DNA from 2 places in the Lysobacter sp. TAF61 genome. Region 1 is predicted to be linked to the other one. Evidence: predicted binding sites of a transcription regulator. Region 1 holds the regulator's gene; the other holds the start of a gene.
The links. The regulator HrcA, encoded in region 1, represses chaperone genes, less so after heat shock. The targets are predictions, from matches to a motif close to TTNGCACTCNNNNNNNNNGAGTGCNAA.
Positions count from the first base shown of each region.

Region 1 (7,533 bases):
GGGTCCCGCGCTGCGGCCGGACTCAGCGCCCGCGGCGCTTGCTGTCCTTTTCCTTGGGCAGGTTGCGGCCGAACTGCTTGGGCGCGGCCTTGGCCAGTTCCTCGTCCTGCTCGGGGAAGTAGTCGCCTTCCCACTTGGCCAGGGTGTCGCCCTCGAACCACAGGGTGAGGTTCTTGATCTCGGTATGGCCGACCCGGTCGGTGCGCTGGGTCGAGGTGTAGTCCCAGCGGCTGTGGTGGAACGGGTCTTCGATCGACGGCGAACCCAGCAGCAGGGTGACCTGTTGCTTGCTCATGCCGGTCTGAAGCTGGTCGACATTGGCCTTTTCCAGCAGGTTTCCCTGATAGATAGGCTGCTTGTAGAGGATGCCGCACCCACCGGTGATCATGGCGATGGAAAGGACCAGCAGGAGCTTGTGCATCGTGTGCTTCGGCATCGGTGTCTGCGACAGGCGGATAACGCGGCGATGATACACTGAAGCCCGCATCCACCAAGCGCGGACGCAGGCGGCGGCGCCCCGGTCGCGTTCATCGGGCGTTCCGGCGCCCGGTACCCCGGGCCCGGGGAGGCCCGTCCGGAGCAGAGCTTGACCCCGAGGAAACCTGATGGAATCGCAAGACCTGCGCAACGCCGGATTGAAGGTCACCCACCCGCGCCTGCGGATCCTGGAACTGCTCGAGCAGTCCAAGCCGCGCCACATGACCGCCGAAGACATCTACCGGCACCTGCTCGAGCACGGTGAGGACATCGGCCTGGCCACGGTCTATCGCGTGCTGACCCAGTTCGAAGCGGCCGGCCTGGTGCTCAAGCACAATTTCGAGGCCGGCCAGTCGGTCTATGAGCTCGACCGCGGTCACCACCACGATCACATGGTGGACGTGGACACCGGCAAGATCACCGAGTTCGAGAGTGCGGAGATCGAGGAACTGCAGCGCAAGATCGCCGCCAAGCACGGCTACGAGATCGAAGAGCATTCGCTGGTGCTGTACGTGCGCAAGAAGCGCTGAAGTGTGAGGTCCGGGCCAGGGCAGGCCCGAAGAGCAAGCATTGCCGCCGCCTCCAATCGCGGAGGGGCGGCCAACCACAAGGAAGAACGCCATGCTTAACCAGTTGCTCTGGGCACTGCTGCTGACCGCGATAACCGTGGTCATGCACAGCGGTTACAGCGCCATCACGATCAAGCAGCTCGCCAAGGCGCAAAGACCGCGCGAAGGCCGCTACCTGCATTTCTTCCTGGTCCGCGTGGTCATCGAGCTGATGCTGCTGCACAGCGCCGAGACCATCGTGTGGGCCTGGTTCTACGAGTGGAAGAACGCCGAGTGGGACTGGAACACGTCGCTGTACTTCTCGGTGGTCAGCTTCGCCACGCTCGGTTACGGCGACGTCCTGCTGCCGCCGCAATGGCGGCTGGTCGGCGCGCTGCAGAGCCTGGTAGGCGTGCTGCTGGCGGGCTGGTCGGTGGCGCTGCTGGTGGCGGTGCTGCAGACGACGCTGCGCAAGAAGGCGGCCGAGAGCAATATTCCTCTCGAATAGGATCGCTGCAGGCGCGAACATCTTCGCGCCTGGAGGAAGTATCCGGAGTCAGACGTCGGCCAGCAGCCGCTTGGCTGCAGCGCGCGCTTCGCGCGTGAGTTCGACGCCGCCGAGCATACGCGCCAGTTCTTCCTCGCGCTGTTTGGCATTGAGCAGCTGCACCGCGCTCTGGGTGACGCCCTCGCTGGCGGCCTTGCTCACGCGGTAATGGGCATGGCCCTGCGCCGCGACCTGCGGCAGGTGGGTCACGCACAGCACCTGACGGCTGGCGCCCAGCGCGCGCAACTTCTGTCCGACGATCTCGGCCACGGCGCCGCCGATGCCGGTGTCGACTTCGTCGAAGACCATCGTCGGCACCGCATCCAGTCCGAGCGCGGCGACTTCGATGGCCAGCGAGATGCGCGACAGTTCGCCGCCGGAGGCGACCTTGCGCAGGGCCCGCGCGGGTTGCCCCGGGTTGGCCGCGACCAGGAACTCGACGCGCTCGCCGCCCTGCGGATCGGGGCGGTCGGTCTCGAGCGGCTCGATCTGGACGTCGAAGCGGCCGCCGCCCATGCCCAGTTCCGAAATCAGGGCGGTGGTGCTGGCCGACAGGTTCGCTGCGGCTTCGCGGCGCATCCGGCCAAGGGCGTCGGCGGCCTGGCGCCAGTCGCGACGCGCGGTCTCGATCTCGCTGTCGAGGCGGGCCAGGCGCACGCCGGCACCTTGCAGGGATTCCAGTTCGGCGGCGATCGCATCGCGCTGGGTCGCCAGCTGCTCGGGCGGAACCCGGTGCTTGCGTGCCAGTTCGTGGATGCGGGTCAGGCGCTGTTCGATCGCTTCCAGGGCGGAGGGATCCAGGTCGAGGTCGCTGCGCACGCGGTCGAGCAGGGCCAGGGCCTCGTCGACCTGGATCGCGGCGGCGTCGAGCATGCCGTCGACATCGCCCAGCCGCGGTTCGTGTTCGAGCACGCGCTGCAGGTCGCTGCGCACCTGCTGCAGGCTGCGCGACAGCGATGGGCCTTCGTCGCCGCCGAGGCGGGCGAAGGTGCCTTCGCAAGCCGAAATCAGGTCGGCGGCGTGGGACTGGCGGCGGTGGTCATCCTGCAGGCGGGCGATGGCGTCGGCCTCGAGGTCCTCGCGGTCGAGCTCGCCATGCTGGTGTTCCAGCCAGCCGATGCGGTCGGACACGTCGCCCTTGGCCGACAGTTCGTCGCGCTCGGTCAGCAATGCGCTCCAGCGCGCCGCGGCAGTGCCGACAGCCGCCAGTTCGGCATGGGTACGGCCGAAGGCGTCGAGCAGCGCCAGCTGGCTGGGGCGCGACAGCAGCGCCTGGTGTTCGTGCTGGCCATGGATCTCGACCAGCAGCGCGGACAGCTCGCTGAGCTGGCCCAGGGTGACCGGGCGGCCATTGACCCAGGCGCGCGAGCCGCCGTCGGCGCGGATCACGCGGCGGATCTGGCAGGGGGCGTCCTGGGAGGCATCGTCTTCGTCGAGCTCGTTGTCGCGCAGCCAGGCGCGCGCCAGCGGGACGTCGTCGAGGCTGAAGCCGGCGACCAGTTCGGCGCGATCGGCGCCATGGCGGACCACGCCGCTGTCGGCGCGCAGGCCCGAGATCAGGCCCAGCGCATCGACCAGCAACGATTTGCCGGCGCCGGTCTCGCCGGAGATGACGGTCAGGCCGGGGCCGAAGCCGAGCTCGGCTTCGTTGACCACGGCGAACTGCTTGAGGGAGAGATGGACGAGCATGGAGCGCGATTGTGCCTCTTGTCGGTTGCGGCGTGATAGCGGGGCGGCGTCTCGCAGGTTCAGATCGGCGGCGTCGGTCGCGAAAAGCCTTGCACCGGCCCGGGCTGCGCTCTATCAATAGCGACGCCATGAACCGCAAAACTGCCGATCCCACCCTGGACCCGCGTGCACGGCAGCTGTTGCGCACCCTGATTGGCCGCTATATCCACAGCGGCGAACCGATCGGCTCGCAGACCCTGGCCCGCCATGCCGGCCTGGACGTCAGCGCGGCGACCATCCGCAACATCCTCTCCGACCTGGAAGACGCCGGCCTGCTCAGCGCGCCGCACAGCTCGGCCGGGCGCATCCCGACCGCGCAGGGCTACCGCCTGTTCGTCGACTCGCTGCTGCAGGTGCGGCCGCTGCCCGACAGCGACCTGGCCCGCCTTCGCGGCGAGCTGCCGGCCGGTTCCGGCACCCAGGCGCTGCTGGGCAGTGCCTCGGAGCTGTTGTCGGCGATGACCCACTTCGTCGGCGTGGTCAGCGTGCCCCGGCGCGAGCAGTTCGCCTTCCGCCGGATCGACTTCGTCCCGCTCGACGGCGCCCGCGTGCTGGCAATCCTGGTTTTCGCCGACAACGAAGTGCAGAACCGCATCGTCCAGACCCGCCGCCCGTTTGACGCCGGCGAACTCGAGCGCGTCGCCAACTACCTGAACGCCCATTTTGCCGGGCGCACCGTGGCCGACATCCGCGCCACCCTGGTGCGCGAGCTGCGCAGCGCCCAGACCGAGATGCAGACGCTGTTGACGCAGTCGGTGGAGCTGGCCGAGCAGGCCCTGGCCCCGGGTGGCGACGACATGGTCCTGTCCGGGCAGACGCGCCTGATGGGCGTGCAGGAGCTGGCCGACCTCGACCGACTGCGCGACCTGTTCGATGCCTTTGCCCGCAAGCGCGAGATCCTGCAACTGCTCGAGCGCACCGTGCAGGCGCCGGGTGTGCGCATCTTCATCGGCGAAGAAACCGGCCTGGCGCCGCTGGAGGGGATGTCGCTGGTGACCGCTCCCTACGTCGCCGCCGGTGGCAGTGGCCAGGTACTGGGCGTGCTCGGGGTGATCGGGCCGAGCCGGATGGCCTATGACCGGGTGATCCCGGTGGTGCAGGCCGCCGCCGACGCGCTGGGCGCGGCGATCCATTCGGAGTCCTGAGGTCCCGTCCCCCGGCAGGTCCGTGAGGGCAGGGCCCACGGCTCCGGCCCCGGACCGTCCCTGACGCCTCCCGGGCGCGGCCTGGCCGCTGCCAATGGAACAGTTCGTCTTGAAACCTCGCGGGGCGGCCCCATTGCTGCCCTGTCGCGCATGAGCGCGGATTTCCGAATGTTTGGCGCCCCTGGCGCAGGGATGGAGCACCGCATGACCCACATCGACCCGATTGAAACCCCCGACAACGACACCCCGGACCTGGCCGGCGGCACCGCCGACGGCGCCTCGCTGGCCGCCCAGCTTGAGGCCGTCCGTGCCGAACTGGCGCAGGTGCGCGAAGAGTCGCTGCGCGAACGCGCCGAACTCGACAACCAGCGCAAGCGCATGGCCCGCGACATCGACATGGCGCGCAAGTTCGCCAACGAGCGCGTGCTCGGCGACCTGCTGCCGGTGATCGACAGCCTCGAAGCCGGCCTCACCATCCAGGCCGACACCGCCCAGCACCTGCGCGAAGGCATGGAGCTGACCCTGCGCCAGCTGCTCAAGGTCGTCACCGACAACGGTCTGGTCGCGATCGATCCGGCCGGCAAGAGCTTCAACCCGGAGCAGCACCAGGCGATGAGCATGGTCGAGAGCGCCGGGCATGCACCGGGCGACGTGGTCCAGGTCTACCAGAAGGGCTGGCTGCTCAATGAGCGCCTGCTGCGCCCGGCGCTGGTGGTGGTGGCCAAGCACGACTGAACGAGCGGGGCAGGCAGGCGCCATGCGGCCACTGGTCGCTTGAAGAGCCCGCCGCCGGCCCCCAGATAACGCACATCGGCGCCACTGCAGATTCGGCGCCACTCAATTTCAAGCATTAGCGAGGGAGCTACACACATGGGCAAGATCATCGGTATCGATCTGGGCACGACCAATTCGTGCGTCGCGATCATGGAAGGCGGCAAGGCCAAGGTCATCGAGAACGCGGAAGGCGATCGCACCACGCCTTCGATCGTGGCCTTCACCAAGGACGGCGAAGTCCTGGTGGGCGCCTCGGCCAAGCGCCAGGCCGTCACCAACCCGAAGAACACCTTTTTCGCGGTCAAGCGCCTGATCGGCCGCAAGTTCACCGACGCCGAAGTCCAGAAGGACCTCGACCTGGTGCCGTACAAGATCGCCCAGCACGACAACGGCGACGCGTGGGTGGCCACGGCCGACGGCAAGAACATGGCGCCGCAGCAGATCTCCGCTGAAGTGCTGGCGAAGATGAAGAAGACCGCCGAAGCCTACCTGGGCGAGACGGTCACCGAGGCGGTCATCACCGTGCCGGCCTACTTCAACGACAGCCAGCGCCAGGCGACCAAGGACGCCGGCAAGATCGCCGGACTCGACGTCAAGCGCATCATCAACGAGCCGACCGCGGCCGCGCTGGCCTACGGCATGGACAAGAAGGGCGGCGACCGCAAGGTCGCGGTCTACGACCTCGGCGGCGGCACCTTCGACGTGTCGATCATCGAGATCGCCTCGGTCGACGGCGAGATGCAGGTCGAGGTGCTGGCCACCAACGGCGACACCTTCCTGGGTGGCGAGGACTTCGACAAGCGCGTCATCGACTACCTCGTGGAGGAGTTCCAGAAGGACCAGGGCATCGACCTGCGCAAGGACCCGCTGGCCCTGCAGCGCCTGAAGGACGCGGCCGAGCGCGCCAAGATCGAGCTGTCGAGCGCGCAGCAGACCGAGGTCAACCTGCCGTACGTCACCGCTGACGCCTCGGGCCCGAAGCACCTCAACATCAAGCTGACCCGCGCCAAGCTCGAAGCCCTGGTCGAAGACCTGGTCAAGCGCACCATCGAGCCGTGCCGCATCGCCCTGAACGACGCCGGCCTGCGTGCCAGCGAGATCAGCGAAGTGATCCTGGTCGGCGGCCAGACCCGCATGCCCAAGGTGCAGCAGGCCGTGGCCGAGTTCTTCGGCAAGGAACCGCGCAAGGACGTCAACCCCGACGAGGCCGTGGCAGTGGGCGCCGCGATCCAGGGCGGCGTGCTGGCCGGCGACGTCAAGGACGTGCTGCTGCTCGACGTGACCCCGCTGTCGCTGGGCATCGAAACCCTGGGCGGCGTGTTCACCAAGATCATCGAGAAGAACACCACCATTCCGACCAAGGCCTCGCAGACCTTCAGCACCGCCGAGGACAACCAGTCCGCGGTGACCGTGCACGTGCTGCAGGGTGAGCGCGAGCAGGCTCGCTACAACAAGTCGCTGGCCCGCTTCGACCTGACCGGCATCGAGGCCGCGCCGCGCGGCATGCCGCAGGTGGAGGTGTCGTTCGACATCGACGCCAACGGCATCCTGCACGTGTCGGCCAAGGACAAGAAGACCAACAAGGAACAGAAGGTCGAGATCAAGGCGGGCTCCGGCCTGTCCGAGGACGAGATCGCCAAGATGGTCGCCGACGCGGAAGCCAACCGCGAGGAAGACCAGAAGTTCCACGAGCTGGTGCAGGCCCGCAACCACGCCGACGCGCTGATCCACAGCGCCCGCAGCGCGATCAAGGACAATGGCGACAAGGTCGCCGGCGACGTGATCGGCCGCACCGAAGGCGCGATTGCCGAGCTGGAGACGGCGATGAAGGGCGACGACAAGGGCCAGATCGAGGCCAAGTCGAAGGCGCTGGAGGAAGCGGCGCAGTCGCTGTTCGCCGCCGCTGCCGCATCGTCGCAGCCGGGCCAGGAAGGCGGTGGTGGCGCGCCGAAGTCCGATGACGTCGTGGACGCCGAGTTCACTGAAGTCAAGGACGACAAGAAGTAAGGCGGAACTCGTCACTGGAACGGGGAGCCGGAGTGAGGACAGCGCAGCCAACGGCAGTGCTTCCGCAACCGGTTCCCCTTTCTTGTGTTCGCGTCCACTGCATTCCAGGGGCCGCGCGGTCCTTCGCTTTGACGATTTCCCCTTCTACTGAGTTTCCGAGTCATTCCCGGCAATGAGCAAGCGCGATTACTACGAAGTCCTGGGCGTGGCCCGTGACGCCAGCGACGAAGACCTGAAGAAGGCTTACCGCCGCTGCGCGATGAAGCACCACCCGGACCGCAATCCGGGCGACGCTGCCGCCGAGGCG
Region 1 covers NZ_JBFRDH010000001.1:182,276-189,808, reverse strand. The annotation lists gene AB4Y64_RS00880 (outer membrane protein assembly factor BamE) at 23-421, opposite strand; gene fur (ferric iron uptake transcriptional regulator) at 606-1,007, shown strand; gene AB4Y64_RS00870 (potassium channel family protein) at 1,099-1,533, shown strand; gene recN (DNA repair protein RecN) at 1,582-3,261, opposite strand; gene hrcA (heat-inducible transcriptional repressor HrcA) at 3,390-4,445, shown strand; gene grpE (nucleotide exchange factor GrpE) at 4,650-5,180, shown strand; gene dnaK (molecular chaperone DnaK) at 5,316-7,226, shown strand; gene dnaJ (molecular chaperone DnaJ) at 7,399-7,533, shown strand, end outside.

Region 2 (7,533 bases), on a different contig from region 1:
ATCCACACCGCCAGGCCAAGGAAGATGAAACCGAACACGCGCTGCACCGCGACCATCCACGGGCCGCTGGTGGGCAGGCCCTTGCCGGCGGCAACGCCGAAGGCGAGCAGCGGCACGCCCATGCCCATCGCCAGCAGGAACAGCGCGGCGCCGCCGAATAACGGATCCTGGGTCTGGCCGATGTAGAGCACGCCGGCCGCCAGCGGCGGTGCCACGCATGGCCCGACGATCAGGGCCGACAGCGCGCCCATCACGGCAACACCGGCCCATGAGCCACCGCGTTGCTGGTCGCTCATCGAGCCGAGCCGGTTGCGAAGTCCGGCCGGCAACTGCAGTTCGTACAGGCCGAAGCTGGACAACGACAGCACCACGAACAGCAGCGCGAATGCGCCGATCACCCACGGATTCTGGAACGCGATCTGCAGGTTGGCGCCGACCAGGCCGGCGACCACGCCGGCGACGGTGAACACCAGCGCGCTGGACAGCACGTAGACGAACGACAACGCGAATGCGCGGCGCGCGCCCAGGCCCGGGCCATGGCCGGCGATCAGGCCCGACAGGATCGGGATCATCGGCAGCACGCAGGGCGTGAACGAAAGCAGCAGGCCAAAGCCGAAGAAGCTCGCCAGTGCCCACCAGCGGTTCGGCCCGGCGAGCGAGGCCGCAAGGCGGCTGTCCTCGGCCAGGTCAGAAGCGGGCGCGACAGCAGCGCCGCCGCTTTGCTCGCTCCCCTTCAAGGGGAGGGCCGGGGAGGCGATGGGCTGTCGGTCAGCCGCCGCCGCAACCGCCCCCACCGCAACCACCCCCGCCGGCAACGCAACCTCCACCGTCCGCGTCATCGGCGGATAGCAGATGCCGTCGGTCTGGCATCCCTGGAAGCCGGCCGTGAGCCGCACCGTCGCCGCATCGGCCTTGCTGCGCGTCAGTGCGATCGGCAACTCGACCTGGTCGAAATAGACAATGACGTTGCCGAAGTGTTCGTCGCGATGAGCCACGCCCTGCGGCCAGTGCGGGCTCCCCAGCGCGATGCCGGCCTTGCCCGCGGCCTCGTCGAGACGCAGCGTGGTCTTGTCGCGATACAGGTAATAGCCCCGCGCCGGAGTGAAGCGCAGCAGCAGGGTGTTGCCGTCGCCGGCGATCGCCTCGAAACCGAATGCCTGTTCCGGCGGCAGCGGCAGCGCATCGGCAGCGCCGCTGCCAGCCACCATGCCACCGCCAAGCGCGGCGCCACCGCGCGCCGGACCGAAGGCGACGACGGGTTCGCCGGAAGCGGCGGCGTTGGCCGTTGGCAGTGTCACGGTCAGGTTGCGCGTCTGCGGCGGATAGCAGATGCCGACGTCCGCGCAGCCCTGGTAGCGGATCTTCAGCGTGACCTGGCCAGGTCTGGCGCCGCCCGTGCCCGCGGTGCCTGGGAGCACCGCCGTGAGCGCCTGCCGGTAGGTCTCCACGCGCCCGAAGAACTCGTCCTGATGGGCTTTGCCAGGCGGCAGCTGCAACGGCTGCGCGGCAAAGGCCGGGTCGGCCTGCACGGCGATGCGGTGCTTGTAGAGGTAGTAACCGTCGGCGATATGCCAGCGGATCTCGATGCGGTCGGCGCTGGGCGCTTCGGCGCGCAGCGCGAAGGCCTCGTCGACCGGCAGCAGGTCGTCGGGGTTGATCGCGGCAAATGCCGGCGCCGTCGTCAGCCCGGAGGCGACCAGGAAGGTCTTCAGCAGCGCGGCGCGCAGTCGTGGTCGCAGTCGAATCGATTCAGTCATGTTCACGGGTCTGTTCGGCCACCCACTGCAGGTAGGGGGCAAGGCCGCCAACGGCTTCGACCGCGACCGCCTCGGGCAGTTCATAGGAATGCAGGGCCTGCAGCCTGGCGATCAGCGCGTCCTGGCGGTCGGCAGTGGTCTTGATCACCAGCAGCACTTCATGCGCCTGCTCGATCGCGTCGTTCCAGCGGTAGGTCGAGGCCACCCCGGGGAGCACGTTGACGCAGGCGGCCAGGCGCTCGCCGACCAGGGCCCTGGCAATGGCGTCGGCGCTTTGCGGGTCGGCGCAGGTGCTGAGAACCAGCCGTACGGGCGATGCGGGGGGCGGGGTCATGAGGGGCGCAAGTGTAGCTGCCGCCTCCGGGGTGGGCGAATGACCCGGTGCAACGGCCTGTGTTGCCCAATGCGCCGGTGGATGCCGTAGGCTGCCGGCGCCGGCACCCGTCCGGCCGCGCCGGAGGAGGTTCGATGTCCCATCGCCACTGCCCACGCCCGCTGCCGACCGTCCCGGTCGCGTTGTTGTTCGCGCTCGCCTGTGCCGCCCCGGTCATGGCTGCAGCCCAGCCGGCCTACGGCATCCGCGTGCATGCGGCCTGCCAGCTGGCCGATGCCGCGGCGCCGCGGGTGCTGGCCGACCTCAGCTGCGAAAACGCGATGACTTGCTGGAGCGAGCCGGAGACGATGAGCCTGCTGGACGCAGCCAGCGCCGAAGGCGTCGCCTCGGCGCCGGGCCAGCTGCTGTACGTCGATGCCAGCGGCAACCCGCTGGCCGAGCCGCCCATGCAGGGGACCATCCGCGCGGTCTGGGCAGCCACGATCAGTGCGCCGCCGGTGCCCAGGCGCCTGCAACTGGCGATCGACGGCGCCGCCGCAACCGCCCCGTTCGAACCGGCCGGCGACTGCTCGGCGCTGCCGCCGGCTGTGGTGAAACGGCTCGGCGGCGGCTGAGCCGCTACGGCGCCGGTGCCCGCCCGCGGCCGCGCCCGGTTCGCAACTGCGCCAGTTGTTCGACCACCTCCACCAGTGGCGCCTTCGAGCGGGTCGGCGCTTCGCGGAAGGCCGCCAGCAACCGCAGCTCGAGCGGATCATCGACCAGCAGCGCGTCGGCAGCGGCGACCGAATCCAGGGCGGTATCTGCCGACAGCCCCATGGTTCCGCGCCCGGTGGCCAGCCACTCGAACTGCACGCCGGTGACCAGCGCGATCTCGCGGAGGTGGGCCACGCTCGGGTACTTGCCCCGCGCCGCCTCCCAGTGCCCCACCGCGCTGCGCTGCACGCCCACGGCGGCCCCCAGGGCGGCCTGCGAAAGCCCGCAATGACGGCGGGCGAGTCGAATGCGCTGTTGCGGAGTCATGTCGGGTTGCTACCGTTACTCACGTAGTGAACAAAATTCACCCATTGCTGTGTCCAATGGGTAGCGCAGTGCGTCAATACCTGCAACGGAGACCAACGATTTCAAGCTTTTCCGGAACGTCACGCTACCAGAATTCAACACACCGACGCTGGCCGAACTGTGCCGAAGCGCAGAGTATTGAGCCCTGCCGACAAGGGCGTTGGTAGTGACAAGGCGTCGGTTCGGGGCCGTGCGCAGGACGCGACGAGCACAGGACAGCCACCTCCGTACCAGAAAGAGCGCGTCCCTTCGGGGCCGCGCTCTTTCCTTTTGTGGCCAGGTCCCACCCCAGGCTCGGGCCTCAAACGCATGAGCCCCTTGAAAGCCCTCCGCGCGGACCCAATCTCCCCCGCTGTCCCGGTTCGCCGGGTTTCTTCGTCCCTGACATTGGCACTCATCAGGGTCGACTGCTAAAATTCGATCACTTTTCCCGTTCGTTCAACAACTTACGTACATCCCTCGGAGATTTGTCGCGATGAATATCAAGCCGCTCTACGACCGCGTGGTCATCAAGCGCATGGAAGAAGAAAAGATGTCCGCTGGCGGCATCGTGATTCCGGACTCGGCTACCGAGAAGCCGATCAAGGGTGAAGTCGTCGCCGTCGGCGGCGGCAAGGTCCTCGACAACGGCACCGTCCGCCCGACCTCGGTCAAGGTTGGCGACAAGGTCCTGTTCGGCAAGTACAGCGGCACCGAAGTGAAGCTCGACGGCACCGAATACCTGGTGGTCAAGGAAGACGACATCTTCGCGGTGCTCGCCTGAGAGCCACTGCGGCAATCGGGAATCGGGAAACGGGAACGTAGCGCATCGCGCACTTCCCCCTCCCGCCCCATTCCCGCCGCGAACCTTTCGTTCCCAATTCCCAATTCCCAATTCCCGCTTTTGAGGTAATAGAAAATGGCTGCCAAGGAAATTCGTTTCGGTGAGGACGCGCGCGTCAAGATGCTGCGCGGCGTCAATGTGCTCGCCAATGCCGTCAAGGCCACGCTCGGCCCGAAGGGTCGCAACGTCGTGCTCGAGAAGAGCTTCGGCGCCCCGACCATCACCAAGGACGGCGTCTCCGTCGCCAAGGAAATCGAGCTTGCCGACAAGTTCGAGAACATGGGCGCGCAGATGGTGAAGGAAGTCGCTTCCAAGACCTCCGACAACGCCGGTGACGGCACCACCACCGCCACCGTCCTCGCCCAGGCGCTGATCCGCGAAGGCATGAAGGCCGTCGCTGCCGGCATGAACCCGATGGACCTCAAGCGCGGTATCGACAAGGCCGTCGTCGCTGCTGTCGACGAGCTCAAGAAGATCTCCAAGCCGTCCTCGACCAGCAAGGAAATCGCCCAGGTCGGTACGATCTCGGCCAACTCCGACGCCAACATCGGCGACCTGATCGCCCAGGCGATGGACAAGGTCGGCAAGGAAGGCGTGATCACCGTTGAAGACGGTTCGGGCCTGGAGAACGAGCTCGACGTCGTCGAGGGCATGCAGTTCGACCGCGGCTACCTGTCGCCGTACTTCATCAACAACCAGCAGTCGATGCAGGCCGAACTGGATGATCCGTTCATCCTGCTGTACGACAAGAAGATCTCCAACGTGCGCGACCTGCTGCCCGTCCTCGAGGGCGTGGCCAAGGCCGGCAAGCCGCTGCTGATCGTCGCCGAGGAAGTCGAAGGCGAAGCGCTGGCGACCCTGGTGGTCAACACCATCCGCGGCATCGTCAAGGTCTGCGCCGTCAAGGCGCCGGGCTTCGGCGACCGTCGCAAGGCGATGCTGGAAGACATGGCCGTCCTCACCGGCGGCACCGTGATCTCCGAGGAAGTCGGCCTGCAGCTCGAGAAGGCCACGATCAAGGATCTGGGCCGCGCGAAGAAGGTGCAGGTCTCCAAGGAGAACACCACCATCATCGACGGCGCCGGCGAAGCCGACGGCATCCAGTCGCGCATCAAGCAGATCAAGGCGCAGATCGAGGAGACCTCTTCCGACTACGACCGCGAGAAGCTGCAGGAGCGCGTGGCCAAGCTGGCCGGCGGCGTTGCGGTGATCAAGGTCGGCGCTTCGACCGAGATCGAGATGAAGGAAAAGAAGGCACGCGTCGAAGACGCCCTGCACGCCACGCGTGCTGCCGTTGAAGAGGGCATCGTCCCGGGCGGCGGCGTTGCACTGCTGCGCGCCAAGGCTGCGATCGCCAACCTCAAGGGTGCCAACGAAGACCAGAACCACGGCATCCAGATCGCCCTGCGCGCGATGGAAGCGCCGCTGCGCGAGATCGTCACCAACGCCGGTGAAGAGCCGTCGGTCATCGTCAACAAGGTCGCCGAGGGCAAGGGCAGCTTCGGCTACAACGCCGCCAACGGCGAGTTCGGCGACATGATCGAGCTGGGCATCCTGGACCCGACCAAGGTCACCCGCACCGCGCTGCAGAACGCAGCGTCCATCGCCGGCCTGATGATCACGACCGAAGCAATGGTCGCCGAGCTGCCGAAGAAGGACGAGCCGGCGATGCCGGGCGGCGGCATGGGCGGCATGGGCGGCATGGACTTCTGATCCAGCCTCCAGCGCTGATGTAGCGATACCAAAGCAACACGAAAAGCCCCGCAGCGATGCGGGGCTTTTTTTTGTGCGCGACCGCAATTGCGCGATTCGCTTTTTGGATGGCAATTTCCATGCCATCCAGATGCGCCCATTCACTGGCCGACGCACCACTGCTTGCGCGTTTGACTCCTTGCGCTATCGCTCGAGCCCCGGGCAGGCGTGAAGCCATTGTGAAGACCGGCGCAGTCATGTTGCTGCCCCGGGGCAGGCGCGTTTTCTTGTTGCATCGCCGCGCGCGGAGACTGCCAATTTCAGGCAACAATGGCACCACAGGGGGCTGTTCCATTTTGCGTCATCACCTACTTTGAAGAAGGGGATTCGCAGTGAAGAAGCCAACCGTACTTGTAGTTACGGCGATTGCCAGCGCCTGCATGGCCGCCCTCGCCGCGCCGGTGTCGACGGCGCTGAAACAGGTATTTCCCGACGATCCCCCCGCTCAGCCCGAGGCCGGACCGCCCAAGGATGAAAGCCCGCAACGCTGGTTCGTGGAACTCAGCGCTTCACCCAAGGCAGACGGCGGCTCGGCGGCATCGCTGGATGCCGAGAAGAAAGCCTTCCGCGACGGCGCGCGCGCCGCGGGCGTGAGGTACCGCGAGAACTTCGCCTACAACGATCTGTTCAACGGTCTGTCGCTGACGGTCACGCGCAGCCAGCTGAGCACGGTCGCGCGCCTGCCCGGCGTCAAGGCAATCTATCCGGTCGAGGTCATGCAGATGCCCGATCCGGAAACCAACCCGCATCCGGACCTGATCACCGCGCTGACGATGACCGGCGCCGACATCGCCCAGAACGAACTCGGCCTCGACGGCCGCGGCATCCGCGTGGCGGTGATGGATACCGGCATCGACATCGACCATCCCGACCTGGGTGGCAATGGCACCAATCACAGCACGCCGTTTCCGACCTCGCGCGTGATCAAGGGTTGGGACTTTGTCGGCGACGCGTTCAACGCCGATCCGGATTCGCCGACCTACAACCCGGTCGCAACGCCGGACAGCAACCCCGACGACTGCAACGGCCATGGCACGCACGTGTCGGGCATCATCGGCGCCAACGGCGCGGTGAAGGGCGTTGCGCCGAAGGTGAAGTTCGGCGCCTATCGCGTCTTCGGCTGCGAAGGCTCGACCACTGCCGACATCATGATCGCGGCCATGGAACGCGCGGACCACGATGGCATGGACGTGCTCAACATGAGCATCGGCTCGACCTACCAGTGGCCAGACTACCCGACCGCGAAGGCGGCATCGCGACTGGTCAACAAGGGCATCGTGGTCGTTGCCTCCGCTGGCAACAGCGGCGCCACCGGCATGTATTCCACGGGTGCCCCGAGCACCGGCGACAAGGTCATCAGTGTGGCCTCGTTCGACAACATCTCGGCCCGCCAGCGTTACTTCACCGCATCGCCTGACAACCTGAAGGTCGGTTTCAACCCGGCCACCGGTTCGCCGAATGCACCGGTGTCCGGCAGTCTGCCGCTGGGTCGCGTCGGCACCGCGGCCAGCGTCGATGCGGCTTGCCTCGCGCTTCCCGCCGGCAGCCTCACCGGCCAGGCAGTGCTGATCCGTCGCGGTGGCTGCACGTTCTACATCAAGGCCATCAATGCGCAGAACGCAGGCGCCGCTGCAGTGGTGATCTACGACAACGTCTCCGCCGCACCGTTGAACCCGACCGTGGCCGGCGTCCCGTCGGTGAACATCCCGACCGTGGGCACGACCAAGGCCTTCGGCGACCTGCTCGATGGTCGCGTCGCCGGTGGACCGGTGCAGCTGACCTGGAGCGGCGATACCGACTCGTTCCCG
Region 2 covers NZ_JBFRDH010000004.1:341,119-348,651, forward strand. The annotation lists gene dsbD (protein-disulfide reductase DsbD) at 1-1,757, opposite strand, end outside; gene cutA (divalent-cation tolerance protein CutA) at 1,750-2,091, opposite strand; gene AB4Y64_RS11695 (hypothetical protein) at 2,226-2,705, shown strand; gene AB4Y64_RS11700 (helix-turn-helix transcriptional regulator) at 2,710-3,111, opposite strand; gene groES (co-chaperone GroES) at 3,626-3,913, shown strand; gene groL (chaperonin GroEL) at 4,049-5,686, shown strand; gene AB4Y64_RS11715 (S8 family serine peptidase) at 6,058-7,533, shown strand, end outside.
Region 2: the regulator HrcA is predicted to act here: its motif matches at 3,538-3,564, upstream of groES (co-chaperone GroES).